2 regions of the Metabacillus sp. KJ11-3 genome follow, and region 1 is predicted to be linked to the other one. Evidence: riboswitches for the same ligand, from Rfam matches in the RefSeq annotation. Region 1 holds a riboswitch; the other holds the start of a gene.
The links. Region 1 has a riboswitch for cyclic di-GMP ahead of AC0L8O_RS05985 (anti-repressor SinI family protein). Riboswitches for the same ligand answer to the same signal wherever they lie in the genome.
Positions count from the first base shown of each region.

Region 2: it holds a riboswitch for cyclic di-GMP, as region 1 does, so the genes downstream of both, AC0L8O_RS24705 (hypothetical protein) here and AC0L8O_RS05985 (anti-repressor SinI family protein) in region 1, are expected to answer to the same signal.

Region 1 is NZ_CM147865.1:1,150,778-1,158,389, reverse strand. It holds partial or broken gene AC0L8O_RS05995 (DEAD/DEAH box helicase) at 1-262, shown strand, start outside; gene AC0L8O_RS05990 (YqhG family protein) at 278-1,078, shown strand; cyclic di-GMP riboswitch class I at 1,400-1,484, shown strand; gene AC0L8O_RS05985 (anti-repressor SinI family protein) at 1,518-1,667, shown strand; gene AC0L8O_RS05980 (helix-turn-helix domain-containing protein) at 1,769-2,104, shown strand; gene AC0L8O_RS05975 (hypothetical protein) at 2,275-2,484, opposite strand; gene AC0L8O_RS05970 (DUF5658 family protein) at 2,733-2,873, opposite strand; gene AC0L8O_RS05965 (class I SAM-dependent methyltransferase) at 3,158-3,934, opposite strand; gene AC0L8O_RS05960 (ABC transporter ATP-binding protein) at 4,068-5,864, opposite strand; partial or broken gene AC0L8O_RS05955 (lasso peptide biosynthesis B2 protein) at 5,996-6,462, opposite strand; gene AC0L8O_RS05950 (lasso peptide biosynthesis PqqD family chaperone) at 6,497-6,784, opposite strand; gene AC0L8O_RS05945 (aldolase) at 6,774-7,517, opposite strand; gene AC0L8O_RS05940 (hypothetical protein) at 7,580-7,612, opposite strand, start outside.
Region 2 is NZ_CM147865.1:5,001,592-5,009,203, reverse strand. It holds gene AC0L8O_RS24715 (hypothetical protein) at 1-2,665, opposite strand, end outside; gene AC0L8O_RS24710 (N-acetylmuramoyl-L-alanine amidase) at 3,016-4,581, opposite strand; cyclic di-GMP riboswitch class I at 4,783-4,871, shown strand; gene AC0L8O_RS24705 (hypothetical protein) at 4,993-6,495, shown strand; gene AC0L8O_RS24700 (hypothetical protein) at 6,651-7,612, shown strand, end outside.

The DNA of each region.
Region 1 (7,612 bases):
TATGGCAACCAAAAACACGGTTGAAGAACATATATTAACTCTTTTATATGACAAAATACATTTATTTGAAAAAGTCATTGGTGACCTTGATGAAATTCTCACTCGATTAGAAATAAAAAACTTTGAAGAACATATACAAGACATTATGTATCATTCAAAAAATGACAGAGAAATGAAAATTAAAATGGAGAATTTAACATCTATTCTTGATTATGCACAAGCTTCACAAGAACAACGTAAAGCAGCAAGCGGAGATAAGTAGAAAGGCGGCTAAAGTATGCAGCAAGAGCAAATTCATCACTTTTTAGAAAGTTTTTTCACATCCAACTCCTGTGAAGTTCTTGAAAACAAAGAAGGATATATAACCGTACAACTTACAATTGAAATGGATAAGCTGTTAATGAACAGACCTTTTTACTGGCATTACCTTGAAAAAACAAACGGGGTCCCAAACCCAATGAAGCTTACGCTCATCACAGACCAGAATCGTGCACCAAAAGACCTGAAAGGTGAGGTTATGCATTTTGGAGCCCCTCGCCTTCACCAAATTTTTCAATCAACAAAAGAGTTAGGAAGCTATATCAGACTTTTTGAGTACGTCAAACCACATGGAGGAAATGTTCCCCTCCACCCCTGGATCGGAGTCAATATTATGGTTTCCTATCAATGTGATATGAAGAAAGATCAACTCTATTCCATCGGGTTACACTTAGTAAGTGGAGTGCTAGTCGAAAACTTCCAAGAAAAACTAGAAAATTTGGACTTAACACCAAAAATTCCAGACCTTTGCTTTACCATGACACCACTCATAAAGCCGCAAAGCGGGTTAAAACGGATTGAACAATTCATTTTACAAGATATTCACAATCATGATCATACCTGGGCAGACAAAGCACGGGAAAGATGGAACAAAGATTTAGAACTATTAAATCATTTTTACGAAGATCTTGAAGAAAAACCCGAATGCTACGAAGTTGAAAAACAAGCATTACAAGAATTGTATGAACCACAAATTCATATTTCCATTCAAAATGGCGGCATCTTTTATTTGACTCCCGGAGGAATTTTAAACTCCTAAGTAATGATACAAGTTACTTAGGAGAAACCCAAATGATGAAAAAAGAATTTTCGTTCGACAAAATTAATTTTTATCATTTCTTAACTTTATTAATTTTTTGTAAATCCCACCTAGGAAAAACCTATAAAAACTATCCTTCACTCTTACATTTGTAAATTCATTGTAAAAATTACAGATAAATGAAAAAAATTTATTTCGTCGACAAAGTTCTGCAGACAATGATAACAGTTCTTTTTTATAATAGACATTGTCAATAGTTAAATAGTTATACATAAATGAAGGACCTTAGAAATATACTATTAACAATTGATGCCAACTTAATCAGTACAAAGGCAAACCTATTGAAAAGTAGGGACGCAAAGTCACGGGTCTTCAGGTTGACAACTAAGACGGCTGGGCTGCCTGAAATACAGATTAGTATTTTAGGAGGAAAAGAATAATGAGAATAATTGAAGGAATCACACACGATGGGCAGCTAGATCAAGAATGGGTTGAGCTCATACTAGAAGCACTTGAACTAGGAATCAGTGTAGAGGAGATAAAAGAGTTCTTATCCAAAAAGTCAAATGCCGTTTTAAAATCATCATAATAGTATTAAGTGATTGTAAATTTTTTTGTTTTTGTGTTCTGCATATAAAACAAACCCTTCTTTATATGTTATAATGGCTTCATTAAGGAAGGTGACTTGACGTGATTGGTCCGAGAATAAAAAAATATCGCACACAAAAAAATCTATCACTGTCTGAACTAGCAGAACGAGCAGGAGTCGCAAAATCCTACCTAAGTTCGATTGAGCGAAATCTCCAGTCAAATCCTTCTGTGCAATTTTTAGAAAAGGTCTCATCTGTTCTTGGTGTATCAGTAAACACTCTTCTAAATGAACAAAACGCAACCGATCCAGAAGAGCTCGATTTAGAATGGACAAAACTGGTACAGGATGCAATGAAATCAGGTGTATCAAAGGAACAGTTTAAAGAGTTTTTGGAATTTAATAAGTGGAGATTACAGAATGAAAATGATAAATAAAGCATGATCGGCAGCTTTGATGGCTGCTGGTTGTGCTTTTTGTTTTGTGTATAATTTCACAGTTTATCCTATCATCTTTATTTCGCGGAAATATAACATAGTTACAGTGGATTTCTAAGAGATCAAATGGCGCGAATAATAATTTCCTGTTATCCATTTTCAAATTATCTTTAAACTTTGTAAGAGATCGTTGATTTGGGGCTTAATATGGAATCGTTTAGCTTTTGATAGTTATTGAATTGGGATATTTTATTTCCATTACTAGCAACAATTGCTTTCATATTGGTTAAGTCGTGACTACATGTTGGACATAACCAATCCCCAACTCGGCAACTGCTATAAGAGAAATGATAACAGCGATTACAAAGTTTTTTGTACATTGGTAACTCTCCTATCTAATTCGAATATATATTCGTTATAACGAACAATTGATTTTAAAAGCCACTCTACATACACTCTTCTTAGATAATGTTATTAAACGAAGTAATTATCCAATAAGCATGTAAGAACATCAAAAAAGTATAAATAGAAGCTCCTATAAATGAGATTGTTTTTATTCCAACATTATCAGGGATTTTTTGATAGTAGCAAAGTGTAACAAGCAGAATTGATAAAAAAGTTTTAATTATTATAAAAAAACTGGTTCTGCTTCATAAATTATTCTCATTAATACATTGGCTTCCTCAATAAGATTTAGTTTGAGACCGATGTACGTGAGAATACCGTCTACAAAATTAAGCCCTGATAAATAATAGCAAATTCTTATCACAAAGTTATCTCCTTTGTCTTTATATAAAGAACATTACATATTATCTTCTTCTCTCTATTACTCAAAAAGTCTATTCCCTTTTCTAATTTAAAACGATTATCTCGGTGTTCAAAAATTGAAAGGCAAAAAATATAATTGCATGACTACTTCCTAAACCAGCACTCATATATTTATTCGTAATTTTATATTGCCATAGATCTTTCTGAGGAAACAATTCACTGCGTTCATATAAACTTTAGGGAGGAATAGTGCACCGAAATATTTACTAATATACTAAAAAACAGCTATTTCTGTGTTCTAATAAAAATACTATTTTGTGGTAATGGATTTTTTACTAATTGACTATTTTTATCAAAAACTGGTGATACATAATCACCCTGGGTATAATTACCCAATCCATTATACTTAAATGCTACCGATGTATCCCTAAAAGAATATTGAGTGTAATGCACTGTCAATAATCCTTTTTCTTTTATTAACCCATTTAGTTCAATAACCTGCTTTTCAAACTTTTCAAATGGATAAATCTTTTTAATAGAACTGATGCCTTTTGCTGCAATGTAATGTGGCTTTCTCTGCAAAACTGCCATACAAAAAACAGCATCAAATGGTCCATGTTTTTGAATTTCACTATAACTGGAATGTACAAACGTAATCTTATCATCTACTGGAAGCTTTCTACATATTGCAATACTACGCTTGTTAATATCTGCTCCTACAATGTGAGCATTTGGAAAATAACTACGTAGAGTTAAAACTTCTTCACCGGTTGAGCATCCAAAAGAAAGTATCTTTAAGTCTTTTTGGTTGCCAAAATAGTCTCTACATGCTGAAAAAATTTTAGGATATCGATCCATACACGTTAGAGGTGTTGTTTGATGCACATTTTTAGAATCTAATACCTGCAATAGAAGAATGGAACGAAATTCGGTATCGCCAAAAAATCTTTTTATGTTTTTGGCTGCATTCCAACCAAAAGACAGGGTTGTTATACAAAACTTTATAATTGGATTCTTAGATGACTTATATTCTTTTACTACATGCTTTGCAGCTCCAATCATTTGTAAAACCACCTTTCGTATTATCTTACTCATTACCCTGGATTTAGCCCTTTCAATTGAATAATAATTAGTCCTAAAAAACTATTTTAATATTATAATTCATGATTTTAGAGTTTATTAAGATCTTGTGAATCTATCCGATTACTTCTAGTTGTTTTCCTAACAACTTTCCAAAAACATTTTCCTTATCCTTTGCAAGTTCATGAAAATCACCTTTTTGAAGAATTCTACCTTCCTCCAACACTATTACTTGGTCAGCATTACGAATCGTTGATAATCGATGTGCAATAACAATAATTGTCATTTTTCCTTTTAGGCGTTCAATTGCTTCTTGAACTTTCGCTTCATTTTCGGTATCCAAAGCGCTTGTCGCTTCATCTAAAATTAGAACAGATGGTTGACGTAATATCGCACGTGCTAATACAATTCTTTGACGTTCTCCACCAGAAAGCCTTATCCCTCTGTCTCCAATCAAGGTATCAAGTCCGTTTGGTAACTTTTTCACAAAATCTACTGCTGCAAATTCTAGTGCTCCCCATAATTCATCTTCACTTGCATTCTCTTTGACTATAAGTAAATTGTCTCTAATGCTTCCATTAAAAAGATAAGGATCTTGTGGAACATATCCAATAGATTTTCTAAATGTTAGTAAGTTATTTTTTGTAAGTGGTAACCCATCAACCAAGACCTCACCTTTTTCGGGTTTAATAAGTCCCATAATCAAATCTATTAAAGTACTCTTTCCTGAGCCCGAATGACCGACAATTGCTGTCATACGGTTAGCAGGAATTTCCATTGTTATATTATCTAGGGTATATCCTAAAGATTCATGTTGATAACGAAAAGTTACATGTTGACACTCGATACCAGCATTTATTACTTTGGGATTTATACTTTCATTATGTACTGTTTTAATTTCCTGCGAACTCTTAGAGTCATTTAACCAGTCATACAATAACCTAAATGACGGCAACAATGTACTAATGCTCTGGAGACTTGATTGTATACTAGAGATTTTAGGCCATAACCTTGAAAAAATGATTAATATAAGCGTAAAATCAGTTGGAGTTGCTTTAAACAGCACTATTGAGAAATAAAGAAAGATAGCAATTAAACACCCAGAGACGACTTTATAGATAACCTGCGTAAGAGTATTTAAACTAGTATATTCAATACCAATTTTTTCAATTCTCAAACATAAATCTCGAAACCACTTACTATGAGTGTTTTCTAAGGAATTACTTTTAATCTCTTTAATCCCATTAAAATGATTTGTGATCGTAGCATAATACTCTTCAGATATTTTGGTCGTTTCCTGTCCAATTTTATTGGACTTTTTGACAAAACCTCGTGAAAAGAATGCAAGTATTGCACCAAACCCCAATATAGTAATGGTTAATGAAGGTGAAAGCCATAACGCTATAATAATTTGTATAAAAGAAAAAATCAAAGTAGACAGAAGTTGTTGTATTACATTTATACCGCTTAAGACTCGGGTAGTTTCTAAAGTCAAAAGGTTAATAATATCTGATCTTCTTTTTTTTAGGAAAAACTCCCAATTTGAATCAAGAAGTTGTGTATAAACTTGCTCTCTAAGTTTTCTTATATATGATTGTTGGATTTTAGTAATATTAATTAGTGTTTTCCTCTGAAAAACACTGTGTAAAGTTATATAAAGAATAAATATAGTTAAACTTATAGATAAACTAAGTTGAAAAGGGAATTGTTGTAATTGATTTGTTACCCAAACAATTATTGGTGGATCATTTTGGTTTGTACTAATAAGACCAGTTAAACTAATTAGTGGGATAACCATAAATATTCCAATACTTTCCGTTAAGCTTAAGACAATGTTTGAATTAAAATTAAAATATAACTTTCTTCCAGCGGTTGAATGCATATCTTTTACAAAATATAAAATGACCCTCATAAAAACCCTCCTTAAGATACACCTCCATCTAACTTATACTCTTTCTCCCAAAAAAAGTAACTTAACTATGTACTAAGTTTAGAGAAGATAAACTAGGTTTGAGAGATAATTTTCAACTTTATTTACCTAAATCATCTGCTCAACATTTTGTTTTTGTTCATTACCTTTGCAAACGAATAAACAATTGTGAATTTTTCCATTCCTTCAGAACCAGTTAAAATAACCCTTCCACTACGAAGCCAGGCATGAGCGATCATCTTACCTTCATCGTTTCTTGCAGTTCCTAAATACAAGGTACTTTCAATACCTCTTCGTTCAAGCATTTTCATACCTGCTATAGCCTGAACGAGGCATTTACTCTCCCAAGGAGTATGTTTACTAACGCTTGATATGCATTTTGAGATTTGGATGAATAATTCAGTATTTTTATCATCTAATTCACGTGAAGTTTCAGAAATCCTTTTGCCTAAAGATGGGGCTATTTTATGGAAATCTTTTTTTTGAGGAGAAAAGCCCAAGCAAGGTAAAAGAACGTTTCAATTATTAATAACTTTTCTTTATTACTCAATCCAATAATTCTCACTACTCTTCTCACAATCTCATACCCCTTCCAAATAAATATCTCCCAATGACTAAGAGATTTGAACGAGTTCCTCTTCTAATAAAACCTCTAGGAAAGAGATTACCTGGCTTTTACATTCTTCAAATTCTACATCGTATCGTTCAACTAATACGGACACAAGTTGATTCACAGATATTTTCTCCTCTATTAGATCCCAAATCTCACCACCAACTTCCCCCAAATTAAAGTATTTTCCTTTCTCTACACTTAACATCACTTTCTCCCCCGCCATATCGCTAACGATATTTCCAGGTACCTGATTAATGTATTGTTCCATTATGATAACTTTAGCTTTCATAACTATACTCCTCTCTATTAATAGAAGTTAAGACCATTGATGTTAACTCCTCTGCTGTAAATTTAGAGTTTGGACGTCTTAGACGATATGTACCTATCTTGTTAATCATTTTTGAAGATAGATTAAAGTGCCATTCCCTCAAACCAAGCGGTTCAATAAAAAAATTCCGATATGTATGGGTGTAGAAAATATGAAACCTTTCCATATTCTCTATTAACTCAATGTTTGGTTCAGCTATTTTATTTATTGTAAGTTCAAAAATTCCTGCTAATGGCAGTGGCTCATTTAAAAATTGAGAAGGAACTGGAACCGCAAACTTTTTTTCCCGATCAAACAATGGCAGATAATCTGATGAATCCATTCCAAATTTATTTAGACTATTATCCCATAATTTTTGTTGTGGATAAGCTGGATGAACGACAGGTGAATCATTAGAAGATAACGAAACAGCAATTACATCATCACTTAATAACTGATAATCTTTTTGTAAAAACGCTCTTGCTAACGTAGATTTACCCACACCTGACTCTCCAACAAAAGCATACGCCTTTCCATTTATAGCAATTGCACTTCCATGTAATGGTAAGATTTTACGTTGTTGTAATATTGCGCCCATACAAGTTCCTAGAATATACAATCTAATTTGATCTAGATCTGTGACATCCAATGGAGAATATAATATCTCATTTCCATCTTCAATTGAGAAGATACATAGTCCATTAATTTGAAACATGATTTGGCTTTGATTGCCAAAAAACTCTTTACACTCCTTTGATCGATGCTTCCACTTATCTTTTAAATCTCTTTTTTTATTTTTATATCAACTTT
Region 2 (7,612 bases), 1.3 Mb from region 1:
CATTTATTAAATATTGTAGTTGTTCAGTTGGATCTATCTCATTTTCAAATGGAGCGTCTTCTAATAGGTCGTTGATCGGTGTTACATTAATATCTTGACCATCATTTGAAACAACCAGCTTAAATACTTTCCAATATCTCTCATTATTTTCACTAGACGGAACACTAAATTCCTGTTCAGCAACCAGAGCATTTCCTTTAAATATTTTTACCTTGGCACCAGATTCAGCCAGCGGAGTCTCACCTGAGAAATTATGAACATAAAATAAGTATTCACCATCCACAAGCTTACGAATAGTTGTTGTTTCCGGTCCGTATGAATTTGTATCATCCCAATCTAAGTCTGCATAAGTCGTTCCAGCTAGAACAAACTCTTTATCAGAATACCAAGTATGATATTGTTCCTCACCATTTGATAGGGTAGCAACTAAATGTGAATCTAAATCTGAAGGATTTTCTCCCCATTCAAGCATTATTTTCAATTCATTTGTTGCAGCAGCTCTTATTGCTGTTTCATTTTGATCAACATTAAATGTATCAGTTGGTGCTGTTCCCATCATATATGAAGTAACATATCCTTGCTTAGAAAACTCTCCTGTGTAATTGCCTGATGGTAGATTAACAGAATAATAACCAAATTTATCAGTTGTCACTTCAGCAACTACTTCACCTTCTGTCGTGCCTGTGCCCTCTCTAAATTTAATCGTCATTCCTTCAATACCAACATTCGCAATGTCAGTAATTCTCCCACTAAAACCAGTGCCAATTTCAACCGTAGAGCTAATCTCTTGTCCAGTAACCTTAGTAGAACTTTCTGAAGGTTTAACTTTAATAACCAATTCCTTATCAAGGTTTTCTGTTAATGGAACAGGAGTAAATGTAAAACGATTTCTATTTGAATTATACTCTAAATTTTGCAATTCATATGGCTGCCCATCTAATGTAGCTGTTACTTCAAAATCAGCTAAAGATAGTCCGGCTATATACTCATCATATTCTACACTAATGCTTGATTGATCAGCATGTACATTAGTCATCAAAACAGAATCTATATCAGAGTAGCTATCAGTTACCTCATCTTCTCCAACTCGAACAGAAGTTCCATTATCTAAAACTAGATTTTGCGGTCTTTGTGAAATAGTAGAACCATCAGCATTTATTCGAGCTGTATCGATTCTTCCAGCCCCCAGCACACTAGCTGCAGCATTTAGAATTAATGTGCGAATGTCTGTTTGTTGATCTAAATTTATACGAACATTCATAGCTCTAGAATTAATCGTTTCAAATGAGCCAATCAATTCTACACTTAAATCTTCTGTAGCTGATTGAACACTTTCACCAACTGTAATATTGGTGAATCCATCTGCATTATTATCTAGGTTTTCTTCTTCAATCTTCACATATGATTCCAGTTGAACTTCATATACTTGTGTCGAGCCACTAGCAACGATACGGATTGCTCCATTATTTTTATTCACAATTACAGTGGCTAAAACTGAATCAGTGAAATGGATACTGTTGCTTCCGCCACCTTTAACTGTAGTAGTACCTTCAACAGTAACTCCTTGAAGTGTTACGTCTCCTTCCCCTACTTCCTCAGCAATTAACAAGTTCCCTTTAATAATCATGTTTTTTAGAGTCACGTTTTGGCTTTTTACAACTAAATCTCCTTCAACTACAAGAGGATCTCCAGTTTCTTGTCCATATGTACCTTCGGCTGTGATTGTTGATGGAATCTCTGTACCTGGAGTAGCAGGTGTTTCTGTGTCACCACCAGTACCTGGATTTGCAGGCGTTTCTGTGTCACCTCCAGTGCCTGGTGTTGTCGGTGTTTCACTTCCTGTATCAGGGTTTACTGGCGGTTCTTCTGGTACTTTTTTTATAATTTCATCCTTAGAATGAACTAAACTGGACTCAATTTGAGGTAGACTTGGGTATTTACCAGGGTGTAGTTTATTTCCCGCTTCTTTTATATCTACTGATCTTTTTTCCAGACGTTCTAACACAGCAAGTTGTTCTTCAACTTCACTAAATTTATCATTACTTACAAGTACTTCAATTTCTTTTAATAAGTTATAACGAGATACCTCATATATAATGGTTTCTCTTACAATTTTTGCAGGCGTTATAACTAACTCATTTGCAATTTTCCGGTTATCACTGCCATACATTTTCCCAATAGCTCTCTCTGTTTTTCTTATTTCAGCAGATAGCTTGTTATATTTATTGACAGTCTCATCATTCATCATTTGTTTTTCAATATCTTTCTTTAATTCTGCTTGTAATTCTTCTAAACTACCTCTTAATTTTGTTAAGTCTATAACTCTAGCAACACGTAATCTAATTTCTTCAGCTGACTTTAACTTTGCTTCTAACTTATTTTTATTAGATACCTGAGATGACGAAAGAATAGATTGGGCCTTTTGAATTGATTCTTTTGCTTGATTGTATTTTGTCATATTTTCTTTAGACAAAGCAAAATCATTATCTTGAGATATAACATAGAGAGATTTTAGAGAATTCGCTAATTTAAATGCACTATTAACTGCTTCCTCCACATTTGCTTGTGAAGCAGCCTGAGCAGGTGTTACCGCAACTACGGCACTAGCAGCCATCATTAAGGATGTCGTTTGTACTATACGCTTCTTTTTCTTATTATTTTTCAAGATTCTCTACCTCTTCCAATTTATTTAATAGCAAAAATATTCTAGTACAAATTACACAAAATGTAAACTTCGGAATTTTTATGAAAATTTTATATCAATATTTTAATATACTTAATTCATTGGGAAATATCTATTTAAAGAACTTTTTTATAGGTAATTTATTATCTCAACATATCATTTGTTCCAAAAAAGAAAATATTACCAATAAAACTAAATACCTACTTGGTATGAGTCCAAATTACCTATTACAATTAAATTATTCTATCTTCCGTCTTTTAGAAAAAGCTTTATAACATTAAAAAAACCCAGCTATTATGCTGGGCTCTTTTAGTGACATGCACTCCATCTATCTACTTATAATAATCCAAAACTCCAAGTAATATAGCTTCTGCTGCATTATCTCGGAATTGGCTTGTCTTTAACTTTGCCGCTTCAGCTTCATTCGAGATAAAACCAAGCTCAGCTAGTACGCTCGGCATCGTCGTATATTTAATAACGTAGAATCCAGCATCTTTCACTCCACGGTTTTTCGTTCCAAGCTTTTCAATTAGTCTCTTTTGGATTTTCTCAGCTAACCTTTCACTATTGGCACTTTGGTACTTATCATTCCAATACGTTTCTGTACCACTGGCTGATCCGCTAGTTGCTGCATTAACATGCAAGCTTATGAATATATCCGCCTTAGCATTATTTGCTAGTGTTGCTCGTTCTTGCAGTTCCAAAAATGTATCATTATTTCTTGTCATGATAACCTTCGCACCTTCGGCTTCAAGCAATGTTTGAACCTTTAATCCAACATCAAGTACAATATCCTTTTCTTTCAGACCAAAACCTATCGCACCTGAATCTTTACCACCGTGACCGGGGTCAATTGCAATGACTTTCCCTGCTAATAAAGAACTACCACCTTGTTCTGTCGATCCTAGAATCAAATAATTTTTGTGAACATAACAATCTTTATTATTGATCTTAGTTTTTGCCCAATCTCCCACAATTTCATAAACCGTTATAACGTCACCATTATTCAGTTTACCTACAATATCTGAATTCACCGTCGGTTCTGAACGAACATTTAAAGAACTGGCTGTTACAACAGCTTGAATCGGAGAAGTACTAGTGCCTCCCGAGCCTTTTGCTGTATCATAATTTTTTTTGTAGGTTGTTTCCATTTTAACCAACGTTTGATTAATTGAACTCGGTAAACTAGCATAACCACCAGTTTGTTTAATCTCAATGGCACGTTTTTTCAGTCTGCTTAAAACACCAAAATTCGTATTTGCTTCTGTCAACTGTTTTTTTTGAATTTGTGAATTAATTGTATTTAGTAATCGATAATGTGAAACCTCATAAATGACACGTTCTTTTGCGATCTTGGAAGGAGTTATGTAGTAATCCAATAATACTCTGCGAGTAGCAGGACCATAAACCTTACCAATTGTCTCTTCTACTTTTCTGATCTTAGTTGAATACCTGTCATACAAGCTATCGACCTGACTAATGCTGCCTTTCTTAATTGCTGCCTCAAACTCTGTTAAATACTGGCGGAGAATAGCACCATGTTTCGCGCTGTCAATAAAATACGCAGCACGAAGACGTAATTCCTTTGCCTTATTAAGTCTTTCTTGTAAGTTACTTTTTCTTGAATCACTCAAAGAGTTAATCGATTGTTGAGCCTTATCGATCGATGCTTTTGTTTGATTATATTGCTTTGAGAATGTTGAAGAAACACCAATACCCTTTGAAGACTTAATAAGGTAATACGGCTCAAGACTTTCCGCTTCTTTTACTGCCTCGTTTACTTGCTTCTCTACTTGTTGATAAGTTGCTGCTGCCGATACGTTTGATGGTGTAAAACAGCAAAGTGCAATGAACAAGATTGAAAGATATGTAGCGAGACTGATTAACTTATTCTTCATCAATAATGCTCCTAGTTTTTTATTTTAGTAAAATCTTCCTTAATACATTCTACTAAAAAACCAGCACTTTGTAATATGTATTTACAACAAAACACAAAGTCTTTTTACCTATTTTTCATCCATTTTCAAATTATTTTCCAAATATTATTTTATTTTTCCAGTAAAGTAGTATAATAGTCTCATGCAACTTCCAACAAAATACTATGCAAAAGGCAAACCTATTGAAAACTAGGGACGCAAAGCCGTGAGTCTAAGGTAGAAATATCTGCTACGATCGTCAGGTTACCATAGAAAGGATGCACTATGGCTAAATTCTGTCATAGTGTTTTTTTATCTATAAAAGGGGGATCGATAAGGTCTTAACAAGATTAACTTTTTCTTTACATCATAGAATACAGGAGGTACTTATTTTTGAAAATCAAATTATTAAAAAGTTTAGCACTTCTATCTATTTTATTTTTTATTAGCTTTATACAATTTGGTATGCAAGCTGAAGCGGCAGAGGCTAATCTGCCTTTTAATGTAGAAACAACCGGAACGTTAACCGAACAAACCAAGAAAAACACGTATACAATGAATGTCAAAGAAGCTGGGCGAATTTCTTTTGACATGATTTCTTATGTTGATTCAAGAGCATATATTAGATTATATGATTCACAAAACAACGAAATATTTGACCATTATATTGACGGGAGCTCTTCTACTCCTGGGAAGTATTCCCATTGGGAAGATGTAGAACCTGGCTTATACTACGTAGAAGTCTATAATGCTAGTTCATATACAAAGCACGTAGGATCATACAAAATCAAGACAGGCTTTAAATCGGCAGGAATGAATGAGATTGAACCAAACAACGGAACAGTCGAAGCACAAACCCTAGCTTTTAACCAGTCTATTAATGGATTCTTATCATGGAATAATAAAGTTGATTTCTACAAGATTACTGTCCCTAATTCTGGTCAAGTTACCTTTGATCTGTCTTCTTATGTGGATACTAGAGCATATATTTCACTTATTGATAACAATAATGAAGAAATATTTAACTATTACATGGATGGAAGCTCAATAAATCCAGCAAAATTTATCCATTCAGAAGACCTGAATAAAGGCACATATTTTGTAAAGATATACAATGCTAGTTCATATACTCGTCATACTGGAACTTATAAATTTAAAACAAGCTTCACTTCAGCTGGTAGTACCGAATCAGAACCAAATAATGGAATTATCGAAGCTGAATCAATCGCATATAATAAAACAAAAACAGGTTTTCTTACATGGAATGATAAAGTCGATGTGTATAAACTTAACGTAAGTGTACCTGGTAAAGTAGGAATTGATTTATCCACCTATGTCGATTCTAGAGTTTATATTGAATTACTAAATAATAATAATGTTTCACTTTTTGATAACTATGTTGATGGAAGCTCTATTACTCCAGGTAAGTATAAAAACTCGATTGAATTGGAAACAGGCATTTATTATTTAAGAGTGTATAATGCTAGTTCATACACTAAAAATACAGGTAAATACCAACTAACTGTCACACCGCCACCAAATAAACACATCGGACGAGTATTAATTCGCAGTAAAGAACAATATTTATACAGCCCGACTGGAGCTAAGTCCCGCAAGCTAAGACAAAATGAAGGACTTCGCATTTATAAAGTCCTAAATGACCGCTACGATGTTGGCGGAGGCTACTATGTGAAGAAAACAAAAGTAAATTTATTTTATACGGGTCATGTCTGGAGTAAAAGATATGATATGAAAGTTTATAAGCCTGATGGTTCATTCTTTAAATATTTTGATCCGAAAGAACCTGTTCGAGTTTATGGCTACAGCAATGGACGATATGATGTAGGTAATGGATATTTTGTTAAAGTAAATGATGATGTACAATTTGATCGTTAATAACCACAAAAAGCTCTGTAGAGTATTTTCTCTATAGAGTTTTTTCTTCGGTTAATGACAGACATCAATCCTATTCCATCTTCTACAAGTTGAATCTCTACTAAAACAATTGGTAGGATATAGTGATAATACTCTGAACGAAAGGAAGTACTTTGTTGAAACAGCTTAGAAATTTCATCACTGTAACAGCTTTAATCATTATTATTTCTTTAACTCAAAAAGCAAATGCTGAAATGCCAAGAGGGTATTCTGCTGCCGAACGGGAGGGACAAAAGTTACATCAAGAGCTTCAAACTTACAATAAGGTAATCACTAGCGGAGACCTTCATAAATTAAATAATCTTTATAATCAATTTACCACGCAGTTGAAAGCAACTGAGTTGAAAATAGGTCAAGTATCCGGATCTTCTAATCGAACTCACTTGAATAATAAATATGTTCGTCCTGCAAAGATTGCTGTAGAGAGAACAATTTATGAGGTATCTCAAGTACGTCTTCTGCACTCTATTGAACGTTCAATTAATCAAAAACAATTAGAGAAAGCAGAAAACGATACGGCCAAGTTAGGTAGATTAATAAAACGTGCTGAGGAAATTAAAAATATCGGTGGTTATCAAGGTTTACCTAAGACTGTAAACCAATATTTAAGAGAAAACGAAGCCCTTGTACAGGGAAAACTGCTTACCGAACGAATCGCTGAGTATAATGACAATATTTCAACATCAAATTTGAAACAACTTAACATTTTATATGATAACTTTACAAAACAAATTAAAATAACAGAACAAAAAATCGGACAAGTATCGGGTTCACGAAATCGGACCAACCTAAATAATACCTATATTAGACCAGCTAAAGTTGCTAAGGAAAGAACAATTTTTGAAGTTTCACAGCTTAGATTGCTCTCTTCAATTGAAACCGATATTCAAACAACAACCAAAACATTCACAAGTGATTTTGCTGCCCTCGATCGATTAGTAAATCGGGGCAAGGAAATTAAATCATCCGGAAACTACCAACAGCTACCTGAAGAAATTCCCGCTACTCTAGAAGGTAAAAGATATTATCTAAGCTATCTCTATCATGAAGCAACGAATACATTAGATCCTAATAACCC